Regions from separate parts of the Pleomorphomonas sp. PLEO genome, predicted to be linked through region 1. Evidence: predicted binding sites of a transcription regulator. Region 1 holds the regulator's gene; each other region holds the start of a gene.
The links. The regulator LexA, encoded in region 1, represses DNA repair genes until DNA is damaged. The targets are predictions, from matches to a motif close to TGTTCNNNNTGTGTTCNG.

Region 2: a site for LexA is predicted at 4,070-4,087, ahead of AB6N07_RS12130 (ATP-dependent helicase). Genes of this name have one in related genera too.
Region 3: a site for LexA is predicted at 2,119-2,136, ahead of AB6N07_RS02410 (YifB family Mg chelatase-like AAA ATPase). Genes of this name have one in related genera too.

What each region holds. Positions count from the first base shown of each region.
Region 1 is NZ_CP166625.1:3,210,882-3,217,884, forward strand. Features, by position in the region: gene AB6N07_RS14845 (anion permease) at 1-221, opposite strand, end outside; gene AB6N07_RS14850 (DUF47 domain-containing protein) at 221-862, opposite strand; gene queA (tRNA preQ1(34) S-adenosylmethionine ribosyltransferase-isomerase QueA) at 1,173-2,261, shown strand; gene lexA (transcriptional repressor LexA) at 2,370-3,083, opposite strand; gene AB6N07_RS14865 (response regulator transcription factor) at 3,367-4,023, shown strand; gene AB6N07_RS14870 (sensor histidine kinase) at 4,028-5,401, shown strand; gene AB6N07_RS14875 (MtnX-like HAD-IB family phosphatase) at 5,494-6,165, shown strand; gene AB6N07_RS14880 (aspartate aminotransferase family protein) at 6,178-7,003, shown strand, end outside.
Region 2 is NZ_CP166625.1:2,616,037-2,623,039, reverse strand. Features, by position in the region: gene AB6N07_RS12150 (AsmA-like C-terminal region-containing protein) at 1-270, opposite strand, end outside; gene AB6N07_RS12145 (hypothetical protein) at 536-1,105, shown strand; gene ligA (NAD-dependent DNA ligase LigA) at 1,173-3,329, shown strand; gene AB6N07_RS12135 (hypothetical protein) at 3,580-3,795, opposite strand; gene AB6N07_RS12130 (ATP-dependent helicase) at 4,091-6,523, shown strand; gene AB6N07_RS12125 (hypothetical protein) at 6,724-7,003, shown strand, end outside.
Region 3 is NZ_CP166625.1:570,510-577,512, forward strand. Features, by position in the region: gene AB6N07_RS02405 (ATP-binding protein) at 1-315, opposite strand, end outside; gene AB6N07_RS02410 (YifB family Mg chelatase-like AAA ATPase) at 532-2,067, opposite strand; gene AB6N07_RS02415 (MFS transporter) at 2,493-3,848, shown strand; gene AB6N07_RS02420 (helix-turn-helix domain-containing protein) at 3,937-4,503, shown strand; gene AB6N07_RS02425 (GNAT family N-acetyltransferase) at 4,505-5,023, shown strand; gene AB6N07_RS02430 (TrmH family RNA methyltransferase) at 5,020-5,847, opposite strand; gene AB6N07_RS02435 (class I SAM-dependent methyltransferase) at 5,851-6,876, opposite strand.

The DNA of each region.
Region 1 (7,003 bases):
ATGATGCCCTTGCCTAGCGTCGTCGCTACATTGAGGCCGAAGAACAGAAAGGCGATGAAGTTGAAAAACGCCGCCCAGATTACTGCGTATTGCGGTCTGAGCACGCGTGTCGAGACGATGGTCGCGATCGAATTGGCCGCGTCATGCAGACCATTCAGGAAGTCGAACAGCAGGGCGATGCCGACCAGACCAAAAAGTAGCGGAAGGGCTAGCGTCTCCATCAGACGTTCTCGATCACGATGCCGCTGATTTCCTTGGCAACATCTTCGAAGCGATCAAGTACCTTTTCTAGCTCGCCATAGATCTGGCTACCAATGATGTAACTCATGGCGTTGCCAGTGCCATGGCGACGGTAGAGATCCTTGAGGCCGTTGTCGTGCAGGAAGTCCGAATGGCCCTCGACGCGACTGACCTCCTCCGACAGCGCCGTCAAGCGGGGTGCGTTGGAGCCGACGTTCTTGAGCAACGGTATCGCCTCGGCAACCAATTTCGCCGCCTGGATGATGTCGAGACCCATGTCGCGCATGCCGGGATCGAAGACACGCTGCTCGAACAACAGGATGGTCTTTACCACCCGGTGCATGGTGTCGATGGTGTCGTCCATCGACTGGATCAGGTCCTTGATGTCGTTGCGGTCGAAGGGCGTGATGAAGCTCCGCCGGACGGCAAGCAGAACCTCGCGGGTGATGCCATCGGCCTTGTCCTCGAGCGCTACAATCTCGGCGATGCGTGCGTCGCGGTCGTCTCCGGACAGGAGGGCATTCAGCGAGTGCGAGGCGGTGACGACGGTCTGTGAATGCTGGGCGAACAGATCGAAGAACTGTTCTTCGTGCGGCAGCAGCTTGCGGAACCACTCGAGCATGGTTGGTCCTTGTTTTTTGGACTTTTCGGCTCGCGGTTTATCCGATGAACCCTGTCGGCGCTAGTCGCAGTTCCTGGGAGGTCGGCCTTTTTAGCCGGTTATCCTTGCGGTTCTGCGTCGCGGAATAGACGGCTCAGCATTTTTGCCGATCAACCGGACCGGAGCGTTCTTCGTAGCGGGTCGGATGATCCGTCCGGCGTCGGCGATTTGAGGCCCTCGGTACCAAGGCATTCCCTTCTATGGACATGTTGAGGCGCCGCCGCTGGCGTTGGCCGTTGCCTTTCACGCTCGGTCATGTCTATGCAGAAGAATGCAAGTTTCAGTCTTCGATTTCGAATTGCCACCCGAGCGTATCGCCCTGCGTCCCGCCGTTCCGCGCGACGCGTCCCGCCTGTTGGTGGTGAAGCCCGGCCAAGCCTTGGAGGACAGACACGCCAGCGATCTCGCCGACCTTCTGTCACCGGGAGACGCGCTGGTGTTCAACGACACCAAGGTGATCCCCGCCCAGCTTGAAGGGCGGCGAGATCGCCATGGCGCCGAGCCAGTTCGCTTCTCGGCAACGCTGCATATGCGCGAGGCCCCGGATCGTTGGCGTGCCTTCGTCAAGGGAGCTCGCAAGCTGCGCGCCGGCGACCGCGTGGTGTTTTCCGGCATTGATCCGGCAGCCGATCCCCTTGGCGCTGTCGTGGCGGAGAAAGGCGAGGATGGCGAGATCACGCTGACCTTCGATCGTGCCGGGCCGGACCTCGATGTAGCGCTCATGACGGTCGGTCACATTCCGCTGCCGCCGTATATCGCCGCGCGTCGGGCAGAGGATGAGCACGACCGAGCCGACTACCAGACTGTCTACGCCCGGGAAAATGGCGCGGTCGCCGCGCCGACCGCCGGGCTTCATTTCACGCCGGAGCTCTTCGATCGCCTTGATGGGCGCGGTATCGGCCGGCATTTCGTGACGCTGCATGTCGGCGCCGGTACCTTTCTGCCAATGAAGGTGGACGATACCGAAGACCACAAGATGCATTCCGAGATTGGTCATGTCTCGTCAGAAACCGCCGAGGCGCTAAATGCAGTACGGGCACGCGGGGGCAGGGTGGTCGCCGTCGGCACGACGTCGTTGCGTCTCTTGGAAAGCGCTGCCGGCGAAGATGGCCTCGTTCGACCGTTCGCGGGGGCGACCGACATCTTCATAACGCCCGGCTACCGCTTTCGCGCCGTCGACCTGTTGATGACCAATTTTCATCTGCCCAAGTCGACGCTGTTCATGCTGGTATCGGCCTTCTCCGGTCTCGATACCATGCATGCCGCCTACGCACATGCGATCGCCAGCGGCTACCGCTTCTACTCCTATGGCGATACGTCGCTGCTTTTCCCGTCGGCGAAAAGTCGATTGGCGCAATAGGTCTAACGGTCCTACGGCGCCCAGGTACGCGCCCTCCGCGGGGATGAAAGACAAGCACAGCTTCCCGGGAACCGTCAGCCCGCGTTTCAAGCCGCTTTGAAAAGTGGATTAATAGCGGCGCATCAGCGCCACGAGGCGGCCCTGGATGCGGACCCGGTCAGGGCCGAAGATGCGCGTCTCATAGGCCGGATTGGCGGCCTCAAGGGCGACCGACGCGCCCTTGCGCCGCAGACGCTTCAGCGTCGCTTCCTCATCATCCACCAGCGCCACGATAATATCGCCGGAATCGGCGGTGTCGGACTTCTTGATGACGACGGTGTCGCCATCAAGAATGCCGGCTTCAATCATCGAGTCGCCGCGCACTTCGAGGGCGTAATGCTCTCCACCGGCAATGAGGTCGATCGGCACGTGCAAGATGTGTGACTGGGTCTGGATGGCGGCGATCGGCACACCGGCGGCAATCCGCCCCATGACCGGAACCGGCACGGTGTCGCGGCTATCCAGCGACGGCGCGGCGGCACTTGCCGACGAAGGCTTGCGACCACCGTCGCCTTCGATGACCGCCGGCGCGAAGCCCTTGCGAGCCCGGCCGATGCCCGGCTGCATGGTTTCCGGCAGCTTGATCACTTCCAGTGCGCGTGCCCGATTGGGCAGGCGGCGAATGAAGCCGCGCTCTTCCAGCGCGGTAATCAGACGATGAATGCCGGACTTGGACTTGAGATCCAGCGCATCCTTCATTTCGTCGAAGGACGGCGGCACGCCCGATTCCTTGAGACGCTCATGAATGAACATCAGGAGTTCGAGCTGTTTGCGCGTGAGCATCGTCTGGTCCCCGCTGGTCGGCCGGCGTCGGTTGCGCCGTAGCGCGATTCGGTACAAATCACGAACAGAGTTAACATGTTCCGTGTGTGTTCCGCAATGGGGATTGCCTCCGTAAGGGGGGCTGCGACCGAAAACGCCCCATCCGCCAGTAAGCCCGCTGGACGATCCGGCTGTGGCCGCATAACCTTATCGCGAAAGCCTCCAGCAGGTCAGAGTGGGCAGTGCCATCCAGAGTTGGCAAATGCAATACTGCTCCGACAGCCGTGTGGTGAGAGGTGACAAGCTGCGTATTCTTCTTGTCGAAGACGACCATATTCTCGGCCCGTCGCTTAAGCGCGCGCTCGAAAAGCATGCGTATGGCGTCGACTGGTTCAGCGATGGGGAATCCGGCTTGGCGGCGTGCGAGGACAACGAATATGCCATGGCTGTTCTCGATGTGAACCTCCCGAAGATGAGCGGTTTCGACATCGTGCGCGCCTTGCGCGCCAAGGCCAATCAAACGCCGGTTCTGTTCCTGACCGCGCTCGACAGCGTCAAGCACCGCGTCGAGGGGCTCGACGGTGGCGCGGACGATTATCTCGTCAAGCCGTTTGACCTCGATGAACTCCTGGCCCGCATTCGCGCGCTTACCCGGCGGAGGGAGGGGCGGGCTGTGACACTCCTTGTCTCGGGCGATGTTGAACTTGATCCGGCGGCGCTTGTCGCTCGCCGTGGCGGGGAGACGCTGCATTTGCCGGCCAAGGAGTTCCATCTTCTGCGCCTCCTGATGGAGCGCGCTGGCCGTTACGTCACCAAAACCGACATCGAGTATGCTCTCTACGACGCGGAATCGACAACCGAGAGCAACACGATCGAGGTTACTGTCTATAATCTCCGGCGCAAGCTCGGTTCGTCGTTTATCAAGTCGATCCGGGGCGTTGGCTATATGGTTGAGCGGTGATGTCGTGACGCTCAGCCAGCGCCTGTTCTGGCGCATCCTCCCCACACTGATGGCCACCATCCTGATCGTCGGCGCTCTGGCGTATCGCAGCGCCACGCGTGAAATCGAAAACATCTACGACGCCGAGCTTATCAACGACGCCAATACGCTTTGGATCCTTCTCAAGGGGCACCTTGAGAAGAATGACTTTTCAGTGCCGGCGGAAGTGCCCGACATTGATTTTTCCATGGGTAACCAATTGGCACTCAACCAGGACGCGGACGATTACGCTGATGCGCACGCCTTCCGTTCCTGGAAAGCCGACGCGCTCGCCATGGTCAGCAGCAACGCTTTCCCGGCAAGTGTCCCGAAGTTCGGCGCGGGTTTTGCGGACTACACATTCGCCCGCGAAAAGTGGCGTGTTTATTCTCTGCCGATTGCGCAGACCGGGATCGTCGTCGAGGTTGCCGAAAAGATCGCACTGAGAAAAGGCCTCGTCGGCAATATCCTTCTGGACATAGCCCTGCCGCTTCTGGTGCTGGTGCCGGCGATCGCGTTTTTGACCTGGCTGGTGATCAATAACGGGCTCAGCCATATTCGAGGGCTGGTGAGACAAATTCGTTCGCGAACGCCTGACGATCTGTCGACGTTGGCCATAAACAACATGCCGAGCGATCTCCTACCGCTTGTCCGGTCTCTCAACCAATTCATGCAAAAGCTCGATACCTCGCTGACCTTGGAACGGCGTTTCGCCGACCTCGCCGCTCACCAGTTGCGGACGCCACAGGCCGGCATCAAGCTTCTGTTGCAAATGCTCGAGAAGGCGACGGACGAGGACGAGCGGCAGCAATTGATGAAAGATCTCGTGGCCAGCAACGAGCGGGCCATGCATCTGATCGCTCAGCTCCTGCATCTGGCGCGCGTGAGCCATCAGCCGCTCCGCCTGGAAGCGATCAATCTCTATGAGGTCGCCGCTGCTTCGCTTGCCGATGTTGGCGCCATTCTTGGCAACCGCGGTTTTGAAGTTGAGCTTGCCGGAAGTGAAGTTGCCTCCGTGAACGCCGATCGGCTCCTCTTGCGACTGCTGATCGACAATCTCGTCGATAACGCCATCAAGTATTCACCCGATGGCGGCGAGATCCGCGTTGAAATCGCGCCGGCTGGCGCCTATTGGCGGCTTGTCATCGACGACCGTGGTCCCGGTATCCCTGAGGACCAGAGGAAAGCGGTATTTCTCCAGTTTCATCGGGTGTCGGCCAGTGATCGTGACGGCGCGGGGCTCGGGTTGGCCATTGTTGCCGAGATTGCCAAGCGCCTCGGCATTCAGGTTGGTTTATCCACGCCGACTTGGGGGTATGGCTTGCGGGTCGAACTGATCATGCCGGCGGTCGCCGCGTGACGGTGATAGCCTTCAGTTTGGCTTCATCCTCCCCTCAGGCAGGCCTCATCGAGGGGGCGTAGACGGGTCTCAGATAAGTCTGGGACCATGACATGCTAGCCTTCTGCGATTTTGACGGCACCATTGCGACTGAGGACGTTACCGATCTCGTTCTCGGCCGCTTCGCCCTTCCTGCGTGGCGAGACATCGAGGCGCGCTGGGAAGCGGGTACGATCAACTCGGCGGAGTGCATGCGGGAACAGGTCCGCCTGATCCGTGCCGAACGAGACGAGATCGACCAATTCCTGGAGCAGGTCGACATCGACCCCGGTTTCCGGGATTTCAAAAGGTTCTGCGACCGTAGTGGAATTGAGGTCGTGATCGTCAGCGACGGCGTCGACCATTTCATCCGCCGTGTGCTCGCCCTGCACGAAATTTCCGGCATCAGGATCGTAGCAAACCGCCTGATCGTGACGGAGTCCGGCTTCGATCTTGCCTTCCCGCATGCGCGGGCGGACTGCCGCTTTGCTTCGGGAGTGTGCAAATGCGCGGTTCTGAAGGGAGCCGCTCCGCACGTCTTCATCGGAGATGGCCGCTCCGATTTCTGTGCAGCCCGCAGCGCCGGCATGGTGTTCGCCAAGGGAAAGCTCGCTGCCTATTGCCGCCGCGAAGCGATCCCGCACGCCGTCTATGCCGATTTCTTCGATGTGCTCGACATGACCCTCTCACTTGCCGGGTCACCGCAGTCGTCGTTCCACCTGCTTCCTCTTTCCCAACAGCTTTAATTGGAGAAATCCATGCTGAAATCGCTTGAGACCACCGTAACTGATACTGCGCCTGGCGAGGACGACTTGCGTGCCCTTGAAGGGCGCTATTGTTCCTATGGTGATACGGTTCACTACGCGGAGGCCCCCAAGTTCTTCGAATCCTGCGAAGGGTCTTTCCTTTTCGATCGGGACGAAGTGCCTTATCTCGATCTGCAGATGTGGTATTCGGCGGTCAACTTCGGTTACCGAAACGAGCGTCTCAATGCCGCCGCTCACCGGCAGCTCGACAGGCTTCCGCAGGTCGCCTCGCAATACCTTCACCGCGAAAAGGTCGAGCTGGCGGCGCTCATCGCTCAGGATGCGGAGCGCAAATTTGGGCACAAGGGCCGCGTCCATTTCAACGTTGGCGGCTCCCAGGCCATCGAGGATTCGCTGAAGCTGGTGCGCAATCATTGCCAGGGCAAAAGCCTGATGTTTGCCTTTGAAGGCGGGTATCATGGCCGTACGCTGGGCGCCTCGGCGATCACCTCGAGCTATCGCTACCGCCGCCGCTACGGCCATTTTGGCGACAGGGCGCAATTCATCGAGTTCCCCTATCACTTCCGCGGTCCGCGCGGCATGTCGAAGGAGGAGTACGGCCACCTCTGCGTTCAGAAGTTCGCCCGTCTATTCGAAAGCGAATACAACGGTGTCTGGGACCCCAAGACCCACCAGTCCGAGTATGCCGCTTTCTACGTCGAGCCGATTCAGGGCACAGGCGGCTACGTTATCCCGCCGCTGAATTTTTTCAGCGAACTCAAGACGGTTCTCGACGAGCACGGCATCCTCTTGGTGGTCGACGAGATTCAGATGGGCG
Region 2 (7,003 bases), 590 kb from region 1:
TTCGCCCGACAGCAGCGGAAACAGCTCGATTTCCATGTTGAAGCGGCCGACGGTCATCAGCGGCGCGTTGGGGTCGTCGCCGATCACCACATCGGAAAAGGAGAGCGAGGGATAAGGCAGCAGGCTGGCGTCGGCTGTGCCGCGAACGGACACCTTGTGTCCCAGAACGTGCGCCGCCTCCGTCTCGAAAGCGGCCCGATAGGCCGTCCAATCGACAAAAAACGGCCCGACCAGCGCCACGAGAAGCGCCAGGATGACTGTGAATCCGATACCGAAATACAGCGAATTCAGCGTCTTGGCTCCTGTTTACCCATCCTTGGGGCGCCGGCGTCACTCAAGGTCCGCCCCGCTGCCCCGATCGACAATGACGCCGCCCGTGCAAGGTTCGCACCATGGCGCCACCGCCGTCCGGAAGACTTAGCAAATCGCAACGCCACAAGGAAACGGGGATTCAGACATTGTTGACCATTCCGATGCCGCTTTTTTCCGATCCGGAAATATGGCATCCGAAGTGATCTTTATTGGGATTGCCATTATGTCGCTCGCCGCCGCCCTGTCCGCCGCCCTGCTGCTTCTGCTGCTGCCCGGTCCGACCAATGCGCTGGTCGCCGCCGCCACGGCAACCGGCGGCCTTCGGCGTCTGCCGGCTGTGGTGGGGGCGGTTGTTGTCGCCTATGGATTGGCGCTGACGCTGCTCGGCCTCGGGGCCGGCGTGCTGGCAGAAAGCGCGCCGGCCGCCGCTCCCCTTTTGAAGCTCCTGGCATCGGCGGCGCTCGCCCTGTCGGCCGTCAAGCTCTGGCGCGCCGATCCGGCCTCCGGCACGGCGATGCCGACGCGCCGGGTGTTCCTCATCACCCTGATCAACCCGAAGGCGCTGGTCCTCGCCTTCGCCATCCTGCCGCCGGGCTTGCCATCACCGGCCCTGATGGCCGGCACGATCGCCGCCATAGCCTTCGCGACGGCCGTCTGGGGGCTTGTCGGCCTCGCCATCGGTCGCCTCGGCCGGCGTTATGTCGGCGCCGGTGTCATCAACCGGGCCACCGCCGGGGTGCTTGCCGCCTTCGCCGGCGCTCTGATGGTGACGACGGCTGTCGCCGCCTTGTGAGACCTTGCGCGCCGGCTGAATATTCGGCTTTAACCGAGCCAAGAACGAGCCCAGCGGGAGACGCGCGATGTCGGCCGAGACCACTTCCATCCCCACAGGCGACCTCACGCAGGATGAGGCCGCCGCCGAACTTCAGCGCCTTGCCGCCGAAATCGCCCGACACGACCGCCTCTATCACGGCAACGACGCACCGGAGATTTCCGACGCCGACTATGACGCCCTGCGTGCCCGCAACCGCGAGATCGAAGCACGCTTTCCCGAACTCGTGCGCTCCGATTCGCCCTCTCTCGCGGTGGGGGCGCCCGTCTCCGAGACCTTCTCTCAGGTCCGCCACGTCAAACCGATGCTGTCGCTCGACAACCTGTTCAGCGAGGCCGACCTCCATGATTTCGTCAAGCAGGTAAGAAACTTCCTCGGCGCCAGCGAGACGCCGGTGTTCACCGCCGAGCCGAAGATCGATGGCCTCTCAATGTCGCTGCGCTACGAGCGCGGACGGCTGGTCACGGCGGCGACGCGCGGCGACGGCACGACGGGCGAGAACGTCACGGCCAACGTCCGCACGATCAAGGAAATCCCGGAAGAGTTGCCAGCCGGAGCGCCCGAGGTGGTGGAGGTGCGCGGCGAAGTTTACATGAAGAAGGCTGACTTCGCCGCCCTCAACGAGCGGATGATGAACGACAGCGGCCGTCTGTTCGCCAACCCGCGCAACGCTGCCGCCGGCTCGTTGCGCCAGCTCGATGCCAAGGTCACCGCCGGCCGGCCGCTGTCCTTCTTCGCCTATGCCTGGGGCGATCTCTCCGAACCGCTGGCCCAGACGCAATACGACACGGTGAAGCGCTTTGCCGACTGGGGCTTTCCCGTCAACCCACTGATGGTGCGCTGCCACTCCGAGGAGGAGCTTTTCGCCCATTACCGGCTGATCGAGAGCCAGCGTGCCGACCTCGGCTACGATATCGACGGCGTGGTCTACAAGGTCGACAGTCTCGCGCTGCAAGAACGGCTCGGCTTCCGCTCGCGCTCGCCGCGCTGGGCCACCGCCCACAAGTTCCCGGCCGAGCGCGCCTCGACCACCGTCAAGGCCATCGAGATTCAGGTCGGCCGCACCGGCGCGCTGACGCCGGTTGCCAAGCTCGAACCGGTGACGGTGGGCGGCGTCGTCGTCTCCAACGCCACGCTGCACAATGAGGACTACATCAAGGGCATCGGCCTGGACGGCGCACCGCTGCGCGACGGCCGCGACATCCGCGTCGGCGACACGGTGGTGATCCAGCGGGCCGGTGACGTCATCCCTCAGGTGGTCGACGTGCTGATCGAGCAGAGGCCGGCCGAGGCGGCGCCCTATGCCTTCCCGACCGTCTGCCCGCGTTGCGGCAGCCACGCCACCCGGGAGATCAACGAGAAGACCGGCAAGGTCGACGCGGTGCGCCGCTGCACCGGTGGCCTGATCTGTCCGGCGCAACAGGTGGAAAGCCTCAAGCATTTCGTCTCGCGCCACGCCTTCGACATCGAGGGCCTCGGCGACAAGCAGATCGAATTCTTCCATGCGTTGGAAGACGAGCACCTTTCCATCCGCATGCCGGTCGACATCTTCACCCTGGCAAGGCGCGAGGCGACCGGCCTCAATCGGCTCGGCAACTTCCCCGGTTTCGGCTCGACTTCGGTCAAGAACCTGTTCGAGAGCATCGAGGCGCGCCGTCAGATCGACCTTCATCGGCTGATCTTTGGCCTAGGTATCCGCCACATCGGCGAAGGTAACGCCAAGCTCTTGGCTCGCGCCTATGGATCGTGGGATCATTTCTATGACGCCATGCGGAAGGCCTCAGCCCGCGATCCGGAAACGCTGGCCGAACTCGACGCCATCGACGGCGTCGGCGCCGTGGTGGTCGAGGCACTTACCGATTTCTTCGGCGAGGATCACAACCGCGCCGCCATTGACGCCCTGCTGAAGGAAATCACGCCTCTCGACGCTGAAGCGCCTGTCGCCACCAATAGTCCGGTGGTCGGCAAGACCGTGGTCTTCACCGGTTCACTGGAGAAGATGACGCGCGACGAGGCCAAGGCCACCGCCGAGCGGCTGGGCGCCAAGGTGGCCGGTTCGGTATCGAAAAAGACCGATCTGGTGGTCGCTGGTCCCGGCGCCGGTTCCAAGCTGACCAAAGCCGCCGAACTCGGCATCGAGGTGATCGACGAGGACGCCTGGCTGGAGCGGATCAAGGGGTTATAGCGGCCTCAAAGAGGCTGGCACCGAAACTCGCCGGTATCAGACAGAGGACTACGAATTCGAGATCCGGAGCGGAGCGAACATAAGCAACTCCGGCTGTGCCCCGCGTTTTTGCGTCCGGAGTCGCGTCTCGAAAAGTGAAAAGGTATTGGCCGGGAACTTCGGTCTCGACCAATACCCTGAGGTTCATAAACGCCGGAAGCACAGAGTGCTAACCCAGGCGCCCGCCCCAGTCGAGTTTCCGAGAACACCATCAACCGCGCGACCAGGAGATGGCAAGGGATGCCAATTCCGGCGTCGCCGCGACGAGGCCGCCCGCCGTATCGAGATAATGGCCGGGCTCAAGCCGCCAGGCCGCGTTGTCCGCGTCCTCCGCATAGGCCGCCAGCGCACGGCCGGCATTGGCCGCAAGCGTTCCTACGAAATAGCTTTTGATCCCGGAAAGCATCCTATCGGATGTCATGGTCATGTCCTCTCTCCACTGAGAAAAGGCCTGATTGGCGGCCGACGAGACGATTTGAGCCTCAATCCTTGAAGGACAAGTAAACGAAAACCAGAACCCCCCTCAAAACATCAACAAAGAAGCCTGAAACACGAAAAGAAACACCTAGCCTTCCTCATACGTTGCATAAAAATACGCTACGTTAGTGAAAAATACCAAGCGAATTACCAGATATTAACCGAGACTGTCGCCCCGAAGAATGGCCTCCTTCAGGCCTACGATGCTCTCGCCCCCGGCGCCCTGTTGCTTTATTGTTCTCCTCATGACTGCTTCCCAGAATCACGACGACACCGATTTCGACGCCTCCCCTTCGCTGGGTATTGCCGCCCGCGCCATGGCCGCCGCCCGTCCGGGCGGGGCCGTCGGCTATCTGCAAGGCATGAACCCCGAACAACGCGAGGCGGTCGAAACGCTGGACGGCCCCGTGCTGGTGCTGGCCGGTGCCGGCACCGGCAAGACGCGCGTGCTGACGACGCGCATCGCCCATATTCTGGCGACGCGCCGCGCCTTCCCCTCGCAGATTCTTTCGGTAACCTTCACCAACAAAGCGGCCCGCGAGATGAAGGAGCGCGTCGGCAAACTGGTCGGCGGCGTCGTCGAGGGCATGCCCTGGCTTGGCACCTTCCACTCCATCGGCGTTCGCATGCTGCGCAAGCACGCCGAACTGGTCGGCCTCAAGAGCAACTTCACCATCCTCGACACCGACGACCAGCTTCGCCTCATCAAGCAACTGATCCAGGCCGATGGCATCGACGAAAAGCGCTGGCCAGCCCGCCAGTTCGCCTCCGCCCTCGACGGTTGGAAGAACAAGGGCCTGCGCCCCGCTGAAATCCCCGAGGGCGAGGCGCGCGCCTATGTCAACGGCCGCGGGCGCGAGCTCTACGCCGCCTATCAGGCGCGCCTCAAGGTTCTGAACGCCGTCGACTTCGGCGACCTGCTGCTTGAGGCGGTGACGCTCTTGCGCCAGAATCCCGACGTGCTGGCCGATTACCACAAGCGCTTCCAGTTCATCCTGGTCGACGAGTATCAGGATACCAACGTCGTCCAATATCTCTGGCTGCGCCTTCTGGCCCAGGGCTCGCACAACATCTGCTGCGTCGGCGACGACGACCAATCGATCTACGGCTGGCGCGGCGCCGAGGTGGACAACATCCTGCGTTATGAGCGCGACTTCCCCGGCGCCAAGGTGATCCGGCTCGAGCGCAACTATCGCTCCACCGCCCACATTCTCGGTGCCGCCTCGCATCTCATCGCCCACAACGAGGCGCGGCTCGGCAAGACGCTGTTCACCGACCTGCCGCAATCCGACGACGAGGACAAGGTGTTCGTCGCCTCCGCTTGGGATTCGGAGGAAGAGGCGCGCTCGATCGGCGACGAGATCGAACGCTATCAGCGCGGCGGCACGCCGCTCAACGACATCGCCATCCTGGTGCGCGCTTCCTTCCAGATGCGCGAATTCGAAGACCGCTTCGTCACCTCCGGCATCCCCTACCGCGTCATCGGCGGCCCGCGCTTCTATGAGCGCGCCGAAATCCGCGACGCGCTGGCCTATTTCCGCATCGTCATGCAGCCCGCCGACGACCTCGCCTTCGAGCGCATCGTCAACACGCCGCGCCGTGGCATCGGCGACACCTCGGTCCGCACGCTGCACGATTACGGCCGGGCCGAAGGCGTGCCGCTCACCGAGGCGACGCACCAGCTTGTCGCCACCGAGGAATTCAAGGGCAAGACGCGGACGTCGCTGCGCGACTTCCTGGACAACATCGGCCGCTGGCGCGACCTCATCCCGTCCATGAAGCACACCGAGCTCGCCGAATTGATCCTCGATGAGAGCGGCTACACCGCCATGTGGCAGAACGACCGCTCGGCCGAGGCGCCGGGCCGCCTCGAAAACCTCAAGGAACTCATCCGCTCCATGGACGAGTTCGAGAGCATGGAAGGCTTCCTCGAACACATCTCCCTGGTGATGGACCGTGACTCGGGCGAGGAACTCGACGCCGTCTCCATCATGACACTGCATTCGGCCAAGGGTCTGGAGTTCGACACCGTCTTCCTGCCCGGCTGGGAGGAAGGCCTGTTCCCACACCAGCGCGCCCTCGACGAGGGTGGTCGCTCCGGCCTTGAGGAGGAACGCCGCCTCGCCTACGTCGGCCTGACGCGCGCCAAGAAACACTGCCTAATCTGGTTCACCTCCAACCGCCGCATCCACGGCTCCTGGCAGTCGTCCATCCCCTCGCGCTTCCTCGACGAATTGCCGGCCGCTCACGTCGAGATCAAGGAAACCGGTAGCGCCTACGGTGGCTACGGCTCGTCATTCGGCCGTCAGAATCCCTACGGCGCCTCGCGCTTCGACAGCGTCGAGCGCTTCCAGTCGAACTACGAAACGCCCGGCTGGCAGCGCGCACAGAAGGCCCAGAAGGCGAGCAGCCAGGCTTCCGGTGGTAGCCGTGGCGGCTTCTCCTCGCCGGCCCAGCCCTCCTACGGCCGTGGCCAACCCAAGCTGATCGAAGGCGAGCTGATCGCCAAGTCGGTGGTGGACGGGGCGCCGAAATTCTCGGTCAGTGACAGGGTGTTCCACGTCAAGTTCGGCCCCGGCACGGTCTCCGCCGTCGACGGCAACAAGGTCACCGTCGATTTCGACAAAGCCGGCCAGAAGCGGGTTGTGGACAGCTTCCTCGAACGTAGCAGTAAATAGCGGGCTAGCGAGATCGGCTTCTGTCTGGAGTTCCGGCGAATAAGTGCGATGGAACCCCAACGCAGCCCATTGGGCCGACATAAAACTTTCAGACTTTCAATACATTTGGTGGGTGCGCAACAATTCACGCGTCTTCGCCCGGAGCTCAGTTCACGGGCAAAACGCAGCCGATAACATCAACTTATATTAGGGAGAGCAGAATGCTCGGGATCAATCCGCTTCGTCTGGCCGTTCTGGCAGCCATCAGCTTGCCGGGCCTTGTGCACGCCGCGGAGACCACTCAGGTGGCGGATCAGGTCGCTTTGATGGAACAGGCGAAATCCCAAGGCATTGCCGGCATCGCCAAGAAGACTCTTCCCGTCGACGCACGCCCCGCCGTTGTGGGTGAGATCGTTGTCACCAGGATTCTCGGCGAAGGCGTGGAGACCAAGTCAAAGCCCGCGGAACAAGGCGACTGGGTTGTCCGCAACCATTGCCCCG
Region 3 (7,003 bases), 2.6 Mb from region 1:
GACGATATCGCCAAGGCCATCGCCCTCGTCACCCGAGCCGACAGCGGCATCGTAGAGACGGCCCAAATCACGGCGGGCGGAACGGCGGCCGGCCTCGAACAGCACGCCGCCAAGGGCAAGCGCGAGAATGCCGGCAAGAAGCGGCGGCGAGGCGAGGAGCGAGGCGACAACAGTGATGGTGGCAGCGGTGAGTGCAAGCCCAGCTGTGGTCAGGAACAGGGCACGACGCCAGCCTGGGTGCGGCTGCCGCAACCGCTCGGCAGACAGGCGTGGCGACGAAGCGTCGTCGGGCGGAGTGTGCTGTTGGCCGGTCATATCCGTCCCGAAGGTGCGGCGCGGTCATAGCGACGCTCCCAGCGAGGAATGCGCCAGCCCCGCCGCGCTCGACAGGGCATGCGCAGGCTAGGCCGGCAAGGTTGCCAATCAGTTGATGGTCCGGTGAAATTCCGAAATTTCCGCCACAAGCTATAAAGCCGGGCCTGTGCCTACGCTCGGATGCTCAATCGTTCCGGCCTCGTTGTCATGTGTCCATCACGCTGCCCGCGCCCGCCGATCGGGACCGGTGCGGTAGGCGAGAGCCTCGCCGATATGCAGACGACCAACCCCCTCCGAACCGTCGAGATCGGCGAGCGTGCGGGCCACCTTCAGCACACGGTGATAGCCGCGCGCGGACAACGACAACCGTTCGGCTGCCTGCCTCAGCAACGCCAAGCCGGCGCTGTCGGGCTCGGAGACACCATCGATCACCGCCGCTGGCGCCGTCGCGTTGGTAACCGAGGTGTCGAGGCCAAGCGCGGCGTAGCGCTCGGACTGGATGGCTCGTGCCGTTGCGACGCGGGCTGCGACCGCCGAAGACGGCTCACCGCTTCGCCGCGCGCCGATCAGATCCGACGCCGATACGGCCGGCACTTCGATGGTGAGGTCGAAGCGGTCGAGCAATGGCCCGGAGATGCGCTCCTGATATTCGGAGGCGCACGCCGGACCGCGTCGGCAGGTGTGGCCCGGCGTGCCGGCGAGGCCGCAGCGGCAGGGGTTCATCGCGGCGATAAGCTGGAATCGGGCCGGATAGGTGACGCGGTTGTTGGCGCGGGCGATCACAATGTCGCCGGTTTCAAGCGGCTGGCGCAGGCTGTCGAGCACCGCCGGGTTGAATTCCGGCAGCTCGTCCAGGAACAGCACACCGCGATGGGCCAGAGAGATCTCGCCGGGCTTTGCCCGTACGCCACCGCCCACCAGTGCGGCCATTGATGCCGAATGGTGTGGCGCCCGGAACGGCCGCCGATCAGAAAGCCGGCCATCGGCGAGGGTGCCGGCCACCGAAGCGATCATCGAGATTTCGAGCAGTTCCTGCGGGGTCAGCGCCGGCAGGATAGAGGGCAGGCGGCTCGCCAGCATCGATTTGCCGGAGCCGGGAGGACCTATCATCAAGAGGTTATGGCCACCAGCCGCCGTTACCTCGAGCGCTCGGCGAGCACTCTCCTGGCCCTTAACGTCGGCGAGATCCGGCAGCGACACGATGGCGTCGGCTATCTTCGGTTCAGGCCGTGACAGCACTTGCGTGCCCTTGAAATGGTTGACGATGGCGATCAGGCTAATGGGTGCCAGGATCGGCATTTCGGCGTCGGCCCAGGCGGCTTCCGCGCCCGAGGCGCGCGGGCACATCAGCCCCAGCCCTTCAGAGTTGGCGGCGATTGCCGCCGGCAATACGCCTGCCACCGGCGCGATGGTACCATCGAGAGAAAGCTCGCCGAGCACAACATATTCGGCAAGCGCGTCGGTAGGCAGCGCTCCCATGGCTGCCATCAAGGCAAGCGCTATGGGCAAGTCGTAATGGCTGCCCTCCTTGGGTAGATCGGCAGGCGCCAGATTGACAGTGATGCGTTTGGCCGGCAGGGCAAGGCCGGAGGCAGCCAGCGCGGCGCGAACCCGCTCACGGCTTTCAGTAACCGCCTTGTCGCCGAGACCGACAATATTGAACAAGACCCTGCCCGGTCCCATGTGGACCTGGACGTCGACGGGCGTCGCCTCGACACCTTGAAAGCAAACGGTCCTGACATGCGCGACCATTGTTCGTTCCCCTCAGCCGCTACAACCTAAGCGGAGCGTCGGTCGCCTGTCAAGAACGAGGAGGGAACAAACAGAGGCCGTCTGTTCCGCCTAATTCCACCGGCCGCGGGAGCGCCATTTGGCAGCTGTTATTTGCTTTCTTTCAAGATTCGAAGCTGCGACGAACGGTTCGGTCCGAACATGGCAGCCATGCGCAACAAAATTTCGGAAAACGTTCGCTGTCGCTTAACATGACTACGACGTTCGTCTAATAGCAACGCTTTCGATGGCGTCCCTTTGGCCTATCGGCCATGCCGGACGCTGCAAAGAACCGGAGCACAAACCAACCTGCCCGAAAGGGCTTTTGCTCCGCGCCCTTGTTTCGCATCCGCTTTCGCCGAAGGGTCGCAACCTTTCGGATGGATGCCTCTGACGAACGGAAAGCCATGTCCAGTACCACTCTTGCCGGCCCGCCCGGCGCCGTCCGCGCCGGCAATTCGCGCGCGCGCGTCATTCTCGCCAGTCTCGTCGGCACCACAGTCGAATTCTACGATTTTTACGTCTATGCCACGGCCGCGGTGCTGGTGTTTCCGCACCTGTTCTTTCCCGCCGGCAACGACACGACGGCGCTGCTCTCCTCCTTCGCCATCTTCGGCGCCGCCATGGTTGCCCGGCCGCTCGGGGCGGTGTTCTTCGGGCACCTTGGCGACAAGCGCGGTCGCAAGGTAACGCTGGTGGCCGCCCTTTTGACCATGGGCATTGCGACCTTCCTGATCGGCTGCTTGCCGACCTATGCTTCCGTCGGCTGGTTTGCGCCTCTTCTGCTGGTCCTGATGCGCCTCACGCAGGGCTTTGCCATTGGCGGCGAGTGGAGTGGCGCGGCGCTGGTGGCCACCGAGAATGCGCCAAAGGGAAAGCGCGCCTTCTACGGCACGTTCCCGCAGCTCGGGGCGCCAATCGGTTTCATCATCGCCAATGGCTTGTTCCTGATCATCTCGGCAGCGCTGCCGTCCGACGATCCGACGCGACCGTCGCTGGCCTTCCTCGATTGGGGCTGGCGCATCCCCTTCCTGTTCTCGTCGGTCATGGTCATCGTTGGCCTTTGGGTGCGCTTCAGCCTGGTTGAAAGCGCCGCCTTCGAGAATACGGTCAAGGCCGGCAAGGTGCGCAAGCTACCGATGGCCGACGCCGTACGCCACCACTGGCGGGCGCTGATCCTCGGCACGTTCTACATGCTGGCGACCTACGTGCTGTTCTACCTGATGACCACGTTCTCGCTGAGCTATGGTCGCGCCGCCACCACGGCCCCGGTGCCGGGCCTCGGCTACGACTACCGTACCTTCGTGATGATGATGATCGTCGGTGTGGTGTTCTTCGGCATTTTCACCATGGCGTCCGGCCCCTGGGCCGATCGCTGGGGCCGCCGGCGGACGCTGCTGTGGGTTACCGCGGCCATCATGCTGTTCGGCCTTCTCTGGGTGCCGATCCTGTCGTTCGGCGGCTTCGGCGTGATGGCTTTCCTGATCATCGGATTCACGCTGATGGGCATGACCTTCGGCCCGATGGGAGCCCTGCTGCCCGAGCTGTTCCCAGCCAACGTCCGCTACACTGGATCGGGTATCTCCTACAACGTCTCGTCGATCCTCGGCGCCGCCGTGGCACCGTTCATCGCCGTGGCGCTCTGGACCTATGGCGCCGGCAGCCCATTCTGGGTCGGCGTCTACCTGACGGTCATGGCCGGACTTACCTTCACGGCGCTTGCTCTTGGAAAAGAGACCAGCGACGTCGACATCGACGCCTGAACGGCATCTTAAACAATGTGAGAAGCGGTCGCCTTAGGCGGCCGCTTTTTTGTTGCTATTCATGTTTTACGTCTCTTATAAGAGACGAATGAGCACTTTTGAAGACGAAACCAGTGCACGGCTTGCTGCTCGCATCCGCCTCGAACGCGAGGGGCGCGGCTGGTCGCTAGCTGACCTTGCGGTACGTTCCGGCGTCGGCAAGGCAACCATCTCCAAGATCGAGCGTGGCGACGCCTCGCCGACGGCGGGCATATTGGTCCGCCTCGCGGCCGCCTTCGACCTGACGCTGGCAAGCCTGCTGGTGCGGGCCGAAGCCGGCGCCGACCGGCTGGTCCCCGTCGCCGACCAAGCCGTCTGGCGCGATCCGGACACCGGTTATCTCAGGCGGCAGGTCTTCCTCCGTCCCGACCATCCGCTTGAGATCGTCGAGGTCACCATGCCGCCCGGGAAAAGTGCCCTGCTGCCGGCTGCCTCCTACGCCTTCATCCGGCAAGTGGTCTGGCTGACCGAGGGTGAACTCGTGGTCATCGACTCCGACGGTCGACATGTGCTGGCAGCCGGTGACTGCCTCGGCTTCGGACCGCCAGCCGACGTTACCATTTCAAACGAGAGTGAGGCGCCGGCCCGCTACGTGGTGGCGCTTACGAGGAGCTGACATGCCGGACATCACCATCCATCCGCTCGGCCTTAACTCGCCCACCGTCGATGCGCTTGCCGCGCTGATCGTCGACATCGTGGCCGGCGGCGGCTCGGTCAGCTTCATGCACCCGCTTTCCGTGGAAGACGCCCGCATTTTTTGGCGGGGCTCACTAGCCACTGCCGACGAGGGCCGGCGCGTTGTGCTCGGCGCCTTCGACGGTGACGCACTTGTGGGTACACTGACGCTGCTCCTCGACTGCCCTCCCAATCAGCCGCATCGGGCAGAGTTCGCCAAGATGATGACGCGCCCGAGCCACCGTGGCCGTGGCATTGCCACCGCGCTGATCGGCGCAGCCGAACAGGTTGCCCGCGCCAAGGGACGAACGTTGATCGTACTCGACACGGCAAGCGATGGCGGTGCCGGTCCGCTTTACGAGCGCCGCGGCTTCCGCCTTGCCGGTGAGGTCCCAAATTACGCGCTGAAGCCACACGGCGGCTACACCGGCACGCTCTACTATTACAAGGAACTGGCTTAGCTCAGCTGGCCGCGCCTCAACTCATAGAGCATGACGCCGGTCGCCACCGCCAGATTGAGGCTGTCAGCCTGACCGGCCATCGGGATCTTGACGCGGACGTCGCAGGCCGCCGTCATTTCCTCGGTCATGCCGGCCTGCTCGTTGCCCATCACCAGCATCGTCGGTGCGTGGCTCTCGACTTGGCGATAGTCGTGGGTCGCCTTGAGATGGGTGCCGACGAGACGGACGCCCGTCGTTCTCGCCCAGGAGATAAAGGCGTCGCGATGGGCCTTCACCAGAGGCACGTGGAATAGGGATCCCATGGTGGCGCGTACCGTCTCGAAGGAGAAGGGATCACAGGTGTCGCCGATCAGGACGACGCCCTTGGCGCCAACCGAATCCACCGTACGAATGATGGTGCCGAGATTGCCGGGGTCGCGCACTTGTTCCAAGGCCACCCAAACCTCGCCCTCACCCACCTTGACGTCGGCGAGTGGTTTCAGCCGCTGGCCAAAGACGCCCACCACCATCTGCGGATTGTCGCGATGTGTGATCTTGGCGAGCACCGCTTCGCCCATTTCCAGCACATCGCCGCCCCGTGCTCGTACCGCGGCGGCGGCCTTGGCGACGTGCGGCTGATCGCGCACGGCCGGCGCGTAGGCAATGGCGGCGATCGGCCAATTTTCCTCCAGCGCGTCGGTGACCAGCTTCAGTCCCTCGCCGAGGAAGCGCCCCGTTTCCTCGCGCACCTTTTTCATGGCGAGCGCCCGGATGTCCTTGACGAGCGGATTGGTGAGCGAAGTGATCTGCCGGACGGCGCCGGGCGCCCCTTCCCTGTCGGCCATGGCTCAGGCTCCGAGAAAACGTGAAAACATCGAGGTGGCGAGCAGCCGGCCCGGTCGCGTCGGATCGCCGGTCTCGCGAACGACGAGCTCGCCGGATGACAGGACGCCAGGCCTATGGCCGAGGAGGTCGGCTGTGATCTCGTGGATGGACAAGAAGGAAGCGCGGATGGCATAGGCCGTCAGCACCGCGAAGGCCGGCCCCGGCGCCAGGATCTGGCGCGTCAGATCGAGAAGATAGGGCAGGTCGGCTTCGAGCGACCAGACCTCGCCGTCCGGGCCACGACCGAAGCGCGGCGGATCCAGCAGGATACCGTCGTAGCGCTTGCCCCGCCGCACCTCGCGTTCGGCGAACTTGACGGCATCGTCGACGATCCAGCGGATCGGCGCGGCATCAAGGCCGGCAAGCGCTTGGTTTTCCCGCCCCCAGGCCACCGACTTCTTGGAAGCATCGACATGGGTTACCTCAGCGCCAGCCTCGGCGGCAATCAACGAGGCGATACCCGTGTAACCGAAAAGATTAAGGAGCTTCGGCTTCTCAGGCCCGCGATGCGCTTTGAGGCGCTCAGCCATCCACGTCCAGTGCGCAATTTGTTCGGCAAAGATGCCGACGTGGCGGAAGGCTGTCAGTTGGCAGACGACCGGGAGATCCATGACCCGCATTTCCCAGGCCGTGCCAATGCCGGGCTCGGTCCGCCAACGGCCTGGGCCATCTTCCTCGATATCGCCCGTAAAGGCGGCCCCGGCCGCCGCCCAGACCGATGGCGCGAGACGTCGCGGTCCCATGGCCTGAGGCTCCGGTCGTATGACAGTCAGCGCGCCATAGCGCTCGAGCTTTTCACCCTCGCCCATGTCGAGAAGGCGATAGTCGTCCCACCCCTCGGTGATGAGCAGCGATCCGACCTCTTCGGTTGCCAAGCGCGGCCCAAGCACGGCCGGCATCGGCCGTTTGAGGGCGGCGGCGGCAGACGGGCGGGCCGGGCCGCGAGGTTCGTGGCTGCGTATCTCTGGGCGCACCGTTTCTTTCGCCATATCCGCGGATCTCTCCGGCTTGCGGGAGAAAGGGCGGCCACCGGGGCGAGAAGCGGGTGTGACAGGGGAGGGCGGCTTGGGCAAGGTGGATCGTCCAGGTAGAAAACGGTGTTCGGCCCCTTATACA